Regions from separate parts of the Brevibacillus sp. HB1.2 genome, predicted to be linked through region 1. Evidence: predicted binding sites of a transcription regulator. Region 1 holds the regulator's gene; the other holds the start of a gene.
The links. The regulator LexA, encoded in region 1, represses DNA repair genes until DNA is damaged. The targets are predictions, from matches to a motif close to CGAACATATGTTCG.
Positions count from the first base shown of each region.

Region 2: HPY28_RS06070 (DNA polymerase IV) is a predicted target of LexA. The motif match lies at 2,442-2,455, and genes of this name have one in related genera.

Region 1 covers NZ_JABMIU010000007.1:210,246-214,451, reverse strand. Annotated here, with positions in the region: gene HPY28_RS18060 (DUF4269 domain-containing protein) at 72-647, opposite strand; gene HPY28_RS18055 (DUF456 domain-containing protein) at 756-1,241, shown strand; gene lexA (transcriptional repressor LexA) at 1,292-1,915, opposite strand; gene yneA (cell division suppressor protein YneA) at 2,078-2,413, shown strand; gene HPY28_RS18040 (DUF896 domain-containing protein) at 2,490-2,687, shown strand; gene crcB (fluoride efflux transporter CrcB) at 2,783-3,148, shown strand; gene HPY28_RS18030 (HelD family protein) at 3,187-4,206, shown strand, end outside.
Region 2 covers NZ_JABMIU010000002.1:252,706-256,911, forward strand. Annotated here, with positions in the region: gene HPY28_RS06060 (ABC transporter ATP-binding protein) at 1-1,406, opposite strand, end outside; gene HPY28_RS06065 (hypothetical protein) at 1,726-2,007, opposite strand; gene HPY28_RS06070 (DNA polymerase IV) at 2,546-3,808, shown strand; gene HPY28_RS06075 (YhjD family protein) at 3,805-4,206, shown strand, end outside.

The DNA of each region.
Region 1 (4,206 bases):
AAAGCTTTTCGCCCGAAAGCGATGCATCCTTCCTGCTTTCAAGCAGCAGAGATTGGCTCTTTGCTCGAAGATTAATCCTTTCGCAGCAGCTGAACTCTTTGTCGTAATTCCTGGTCTGTTAACGGCTCCAATTGCAACAAAGCCTCGTATGGATCATCACCTGGGATATGAAAGTATCGAGCAAATGCAGGCTCTGTCTTGATGCCGTTTTGCTTCAGAGTCCTGATCTGTTTATACGCATCCAAGCCTCCTATGTCTAACAATCGTGCTTCGATGTCCATATGACGATAGGCGTTTTGCATTTCGACAGCTACCGGTTGAGCAAACAATTCAAACCAAAAGCCAGCTGTGAAAAACGAGATAACGCACGTGGGCGTACTATTCACATCTGAGTGTGTCACTTCAAATCCGGGCAAACAGCCAAATGCTGTACGAACAGCCTGCTCAAACTGCTCCAGATCATGACTCTCGCAAATAATATCCAGATCGCTTTGCACAACATCAATGTCCAATGGGATGGTTCCGGCAAGCACTGGATGGTAATCGGATAGTACTTCCATGATGTGCGTCTGTTGAATCGCTTCCCACGCTGCTTTTTGGCGAATCGTCCCTCTGCCCAAGTAGGAGAGATCATGCCAATTTCTCATGAGACTACCTCCATGTCTGCTTTCTTTTAAAATAGTTTAGACAAAAGTGAATATGTACGCAACGAAATCGATAATCACTCGTATACCTAAATGAAGGGAGTGTAGTAGATGGAAATATTTTTGTGGGTAGTGGTTGTGTTATTGTTCTTGCTAAGCATCGCAGGAATTTTCTTACCCGTTTTACCTGATACGATATTACTGTGGGCGGGCTTTTTGCTCTATCACTTTTTCATTGCAGATCCGGGAGCGGGATTGCCGGCATCCTTTTGGTGGGGAATGGTCGTTCTAAGCATTCTGCTTTACGGTGCTGACTTGCTGACGAATATGTACTTCGTGAAAAGGTATGGAGGGTCCAAATGGTCGTCCGTTGCTGCTGCGGTCGGTATTATCCTCGGGATTTTCGTTTTCCCACCGTTTGGTATGCTGATCTTACCGTTCGTATTCGTCGTTCTCGTAGAGTTGATGGTGCAGAAGCAGTCGATGGAGCGAGCAGTGAAAGCGGGAGTAGGCTCACTGATCGGATTTTTGGGTAGTGCAGTCGTAAAAGTCATCTTGCAAGTTACGATGATCATCTGGTTTTTTATCGCCAGATAATAGACAGAAAACAAAAAGGACAGCCTCGGCTGTCCTTTTTTACGTGGGAACTAGTGAATGAGTCGATAAACACCGATGACTTTACCGAGAATAGTGACATGCTCCAGGATGATCGGTTCCATCGTGGCATTTTCCGGTTGGAGACGGAAGTGATTCTTTTCTTTGAAAAATCTTTTAACGGTCGCTTCGTCTTCTTCTGTCATGGCTACGACGATGTCACCATTGTTGGCTACGTGCTGTTGGCGAACAATGACGTAGTCTCCGTCGAGAATTCCGGCATCAATCATACTGTTCCCGGAGACGCGCAGCATATAGACCTTGTCAGAAGTCACGATATTGTCTGGAAGCGGGAAGTACTCTTCTACATCCTCAATGGCAGTAATCGGTTGTCCAGCCGTTACTTTTCCGATTACTGGCACACGGACGACAGAGTCTTCGAAATTGTCTTGAAAACGATCTTCATCTGATAGCAATTCGATGGCACGAGGTTTGGTAGGATCTCGACGAATGAGGCCTTTTTTCTCTAAGCGTGCCAAATGCCCATGTACTGTTGAGCTGGAAGCTAGTCCAACAGCCTCCCCAATTTCACGTACAGATGGCGGATATCCTTTATCACGAACTTCCTTTCGTATGAACTCGATGATGGCTTGTTGTCTACTCGATAATTTTGACATAGAAAGACACCCCTGATTTCTCGAACATATTTTCCTATATTATACCATGGGAGCTTGCGTTCGACAAACATAAGTTCGATTATTTGTTGACATGAACATATGTTCTCATTTATTATGAGGCTACAAGTGATCAGAACGTATGTTTGTGAGGAGGCCATTATTATGAATTCATTGACAGTACGTAATCGTTTCGAGAAAAAAGAAGAACGTCGTGTTCGTTTTGGTATCACGAGAGGACAAGCTCTCTTGTTTCTTATTACATTTACTCTCTTTTTTTACCTGTTAACCGAACTAGTGTTTGCTTCTTCGCCAATGGAGGAGCCACAAGGCATAGAAGTAACCGTACAATCTGGAGATAGCCTGTGGTCGTTAGCTGTTCAATACAATACAGATCAGATGGATGTTCGGGACTATATAATAGAAATTAAGGTTGCGAACGGTTTAGAGAGCAACAGGATTTACCCAGGTCAGACTCTCATCCTTCCTGATACTCCGTAAGTGTTCGGCTGTCTTGCGGGATCATTCGAATGTGGTATAATGAAGCGGCACTACTACAGAGTGGGAGGAACCAGCAGTGGTATCTGACGCAGAAATTAAACGCATCAACGAATTGGTCAAAAAATCGCGCGAAGAAGGTTTGACCGAAGAGGAAAAGCTTGAACAAAAAGCATTGCGCCAAAAGTACATTGACGCCGTTAAGCTTTCATTGAGAGCAAATTTGGATTCCATCCGTTATGTGGAAGACCTTGAAGAAAATAAGCCAAAACAGTAAGATAACAATTACTGATACGACAGACATCCTCGCTTGACGCTAGGGTGTCTTTTTCTGTGACATACATAAGCTGTGATAGCCAGGGAGGGAAAGCGATGGCGTGGATAGCTGTGGCGGTTGGAGGAGCAGTTGGCTCTCTTTTGCGCTACCTATTGTCTTTGCTCGCGAATCAGCCGGGATGGCCGTGGGGAACCTGGATCGCCAATGTTTGTGGATCTTTGATCATCGGCATCTTGTTCGTGCTGGGGAAAGAACGTGGCTTTTTATCTCCGACACTCTACCTCTTATTTGCAACGGGGGTCATGGGAGGATTTACGACTTTCTCAAGCTTCTCCTTGGAAGTAGTCTCTTTTTGGGGAGAAGGCCACCTGTTACGTGGCACTTTGTACGCTCTGCTTAGTTTGGGAGTCGGTCTACTTTCTTGTGCGGTTGGAATATGGTTGGCCAGGCAATGGTCCTGAGTCGTTCAATGACACGATACATGTGAGGGGGAATGAATGTGAGTACACAGCATCGTGATTATGAATGGGAACAAAAAAAGCTGGATGAAACAATTTCAGCGATCGACGAAGAAATGGAGCAGCTTCGCAATGATATTCGCGAGGCAACAGATGATTATGTCAAACAGGTCGTTAACTATAAAAAGGCTAAGGAATTGAGCTACCTGGAAGATCAGGGTCGAGAGAAGCCTTATTTCGGCAGAGTGGATTTCTTGAAAGATGAAATCTACGAGCTGGATGAGGTCTACATAGGAAAACGGGGAATTGTACGCAGCGATACGTTTGATTCTGTCGTCGTGGATTGGCGCGCGCCTATCGCCAGTCTTTATTATTCCGGTGAGAGCAAAGAAGCGTTTTACCGGATGGGACGCGAGATCGTGCGTGGTGAAGTTCGACTAAAGCGTAATTTTGCGATCGAAGACGGAAAGATCGTCGGCATCTATGATGGAGCGGTAAAAGAAACGATTAACCGCGAGATGGGGCATCCCGACGAATTTTTGCAAGAGGGCTTCATTGATGAATTTTTGGCAGCCAATCTGAATCAGGCGAACGATAGTAGGCTAAAAGACATCGTCGCTACGATTCAATCCGAGCAGAATGATATTATCCGGGCGGAAAAAGAACGGCCCATTGTTGTGCAAGGAGTAGCGGGGAGCGGAAAAACAACCATTGCTCTGCACCGACTCTCCTATTTGATTTATAACTACCAGGATTCCATGATGTCCAAAAAGTTCATGGTTTTTGCACCTAACCGGATGTTTCTTACCTATATATCCGAGGTTTTGCCTGAGCTGGGAGTCGATGATGTTCAACAGTCTACCTTTGTAGATTGGGCAGCGCGTCTTGTGAAGCCTCTGCTTCCAAAAGGATGGAGAATCGTGAGTCCTGATAAGCCTCTTCAATTGTTCTTCGAAGAGGGGCAGGATGAGCGCCAGCAAGAAATGACACGAAACAGGCTTCGCTTTAAAGGATCGCTCGCTTGTCGGGAGGCGCTGGAGCAATACATTCGGTATATCGTC
Region 2 (4,206 bases), on a different contig from region 1:
ATAAAATCATGGCATTGGGCTGCCTTCGCCGCTGCATAGACCGCCTCTGGCGTTGCGTCTGGCAATCCAATCGCAATGTTGTTGTAAACCGTGTCGTAAAACAAAAACGTATCCTGAAAGACGAATGCTACGGTGTTCATCAAATCCGTACTAGAAAGTCCCCGAACATCTACCTGGCCAATGCGAATCGCTCCCTTCGAAACATCCCAAAATCTCGGAATGAGATTCGCGACCGTAGATTTCCCTGCACCAGATGGTCCGACCAGAGCTGTCACCTGCCCGTGCTTCGCCAAAAAAGAGATGCGAGAAAGTGCCTCTCCTCCTGTTTTCCCCTCTGCTGCATAAGAAAAAGAGACGTTTTCAAATGCGACATCAAAGCTCTGCGGACGCTGGGAGCTAAGCGGTTCGGCAACGGGCTGCTCTGCCAAAATCCGATCCATGCGCTCCACCCCCTCGCCAATGTCACGCAGGGTAGAGGTCAAAAACAAGAGCTTAAACATCGGTGCAGATACACCTGGCGCCATTACGAGGAAAAAGAGCAGAACAGACGCAAACGCAACATTTTGCGGGTCTTTACTCAGCATGAACACCCCTACTGGGAGAATGAAGGCCGCAAATGAACTCAGAATCACCTTGAACACCAAAAATCCGTTTTGAAAATCATCCGTATGCTTGACGCAATAGTCCCGATAGGTGATCATATCCGCATAAAAGCGCCGGAAGGAATGAACCGTCTGCCCGAATACTTTGATCGCCGGCATTCCACGTACATACTGGACGGCAGATCCATTCATCCGTTCTAGCGAATCGTAGTACCTCTTGATATTTTCTTTTGTTTTCGTCCCGGAAAACGTAATGATCTGCACAATCAATCCCAGTATGATCGGCACGACGCAGGCCAGCGCCAGCCAGACGTTCAAGTAAAACATCACGCCAATCATGAGCACCGTTGTCACGACTACATGCACCAAATCCGGAAGCTGATGCGCGACAAACGTCTCGACCTTTTCCACATTTTGCTCCAATGTTTTTTTGACTGCACCGGTAGACGTCCCGTTGAGCCAGCCAAGCGGCAAACGGCCGATATGCGCAGCCAATTTGACTCGCATTCCGTACAAAATGCGAAACGCAGCGATATGAGACACCATCCCGCCTGCATACATCATGACCAGACTTCCCACGAGTCCCGAAAGCGCAATAACTCCCCACCGAATCATGTACGCCCCGTCCGCCATTGCGGGAGACGCTGCATGCGTTAACAGTTCGCGTAAAATAAAGTAGACCGATGCATAAGGCACCAGCATGCATATTGCGCTCAAGGAAGACAATATCGCCGAGACGACGAGCAAGCCGCGCTTCTCATCCGCAATCTCCAGCAAGCGACGCACGCCTTTTTTGGGCTGCATTCCCTCTTTGCTCTCCATTGTCGTCATTCCTGTTCTCCTCTCTCCTGCTTGCTTCTTTTGTCCTATTCCTTATCATAATGTGACCTTCTGCCCTCTACCGCCGATTGCCGGATAGATCTTACCCCTAGCCGGAGCATTCTTTTATTTAGGAACAACAAAACGGTCATAACCGTTTTGTTTGACCGCAAGCGGTCGCATCCAGCTTTATGAAAAACGTCGAGATGTTTCGATCCCCCGATGAGAGGGGACGTTTTTTACACAAAAAAACCTTTCCCACTTGGAGGCTAGCTCCCACGGAAAGGTTGCGTTGGTTTTTCGATTATGGTTGGACTACTTTTTCTTTCGCTTTCGTTACGATGTGGTGACCGAGCGGCAAGCCGCGCTGCTCCAGCTCATCAGCTGTCACAATATGGAGCGTCTCACTTTTACACGGCATGGGCATCAAGCCGCCCAATGGACTCATCACTCTTCCGATCGTGTCTGTCTCAATGAGCACGTACAGGCCTTTTTCCTCCAATTGTTGCATGAATTCTCCCCAACGTTTGGAAGTAATTTGATCGGCGTGCTTGGTGAATATGACACCCATTTCTTGTGCTAGCATGTTAAATCTCCTTTGTTCTATCCGTCAAATATATGCTTCAAAAGATAATCTAACAATACAGGGAAACCTCTCTTCTGGCAAAATCCGTGTAAGCCAAAAAAACACGAAAAACGGTTGTTTTTGACCGCTTTTCGTTTCAGGAATCTCGCATCTTCTTCGCACACACCGTTTCATCGCGGCACGCTGTTTTTTGCAGCTTGCTTTTGAAAAAGAGACCTATTTTTGTCTATTTACTGTGTTATTCTTGTGCACCTCCCCATCATGTACCTAACTTTTCCTTTATTCAGAAATTCGTTGCCAGCTTCACATGCAGCAGTAGGGCAAAAGGAACCCAGTGGACCTCAGAGCTGCCCGAAGCTTGAGGCGTTGCGCTACTTGGTCAATATGGATGACCTGGGGGCATTTTTTGCATTCCAATTATTCTCATTGCATTACGAACATACATTCGGTATATAATAAGAATATACGTTCGCATCCATAGCGTGTATGGACTTTGTAGTACATCTACGAATCACCAACTTTACAGGAGTGAAATGCCGTGCCTCAAGAGCGAACCATTATGTTAGTTGACGGACAATCATTCTATGCTTCGATTGAAAAAGCGGCCCGGCCAGACTTGAAAGATAAGCCAGTCGCTGTAGCTGATCCCTCTAGAAGATCTGGTATCATTCTGGCTGCTTGCCCCGTCGCCAAATCACGCGGTGTAACAACGGCCGAAAGAGTCGGCGAGGCGCTTGCGAAATGTTCCGATTTGGTCGTAATACGCCCCCGAATGCAAACATATATCACCGTATCCTTGCTTCTTACCGAGATCTTCGAGTCATTTACGGACCAGGTCGAACCTTATTCCATCGATGAACAGTTTCTTGATGTTACAGGTTCTATCAGTTATTTCGGGGCTCCGGAAGAGATTGCTCACCAGATCCAGACACACGTTCTGTTATCAACAGGTGTTTGGACGCGGTGCGGAATTGGACCAACGAAAGTGTTGGCGAAAATGGCTACTGATAATTTTGCTAAAAAAATGCCCGAAGGTATCTTTAAACTTGGTTTCGACAATTTAGAATCTGTATTATGGCCGTTACCGGTACATCAAATGTTTATGGTTGCCTCTCGAATGGCTCGTCATTTTACACGTATGGGTCTTTACACGATTGGCGACATTGCGCGTCTGGAACTGGGTGATTTTAAAAAGCGTATGCGAAAAGAGATGGGCAAGCAAAGTGATATACAGGCGGAATATTATTGGCAGACAGCACGTGGAATAGACCCTAGCCCTGTCGTGGCAAGTATTCGTAATAAATTAAAATCGGTTAGTCACGGCAAGGCGCTCAGAAGCAGCCTTTATCGGAAGATTGAAGATATCGAGGTCATACTGCTGGAATTGGTGGTGGAGGTCTGTCGTCGCAGCAGGAGACTGGGTTACATCGGGCGAGTTGTGTCCGTCGGAGCAACAGAAACAGATGGTCAACATTCGATATTGTCGTTTAATAGACAGGTAACACTTCCACATTCTACATCCCTTTCACATGAAGTCGCATCAGCAGCTCTCGAAATTTTCCATAAACATTGGAGCGGTATGCCCGTTAACCACCTATCTGTTGCATTGACTGAGTTGACAGACGATAACGTCATTCAGCTTACTTTTTTCGACGACCGGATCAAAGCGTACAGCCTGGAGAGAGCGACTGATGACATTAAGGATAGATACGGCAGCGCCGCTATTATGAGGGCATCATCATTATTACAGTCCGGAGTAGCCCGTGAGAGGGCAGAACAGATTGGAGGCCATTACAAATGAGCAAACTGGACGGTAATGAACGGTGGAAGTCCAAAATGCTGCTTACTGAGCATCAAGAACAATACGAAAATCGTCACGACGCAAAGAACTCCCATAAACGACCTACAGAAGATGAGTTCAAAATGATCCGAGACTGCATCTTGCTTCCTCACATGTTAAGCATGGTGCAAAAGAGCATCGAAGACATAGAGAACCATTCCAACCTTCTAAAGCAGCTTTATTTGACAGCAGGCCGAGCACTAATGAGCCAAATAAGTGCAGATTTGTACAGTCTGCGCCGCGAATTGTCGAAGCGTAATATTAAAATAATGAGTGATGAACAAGCAGATATGGTAATGTATCACCGTTTTATTTGTAGAGGATACGAGGATCGCTTTGGAATGGTCCGGGATGTTATG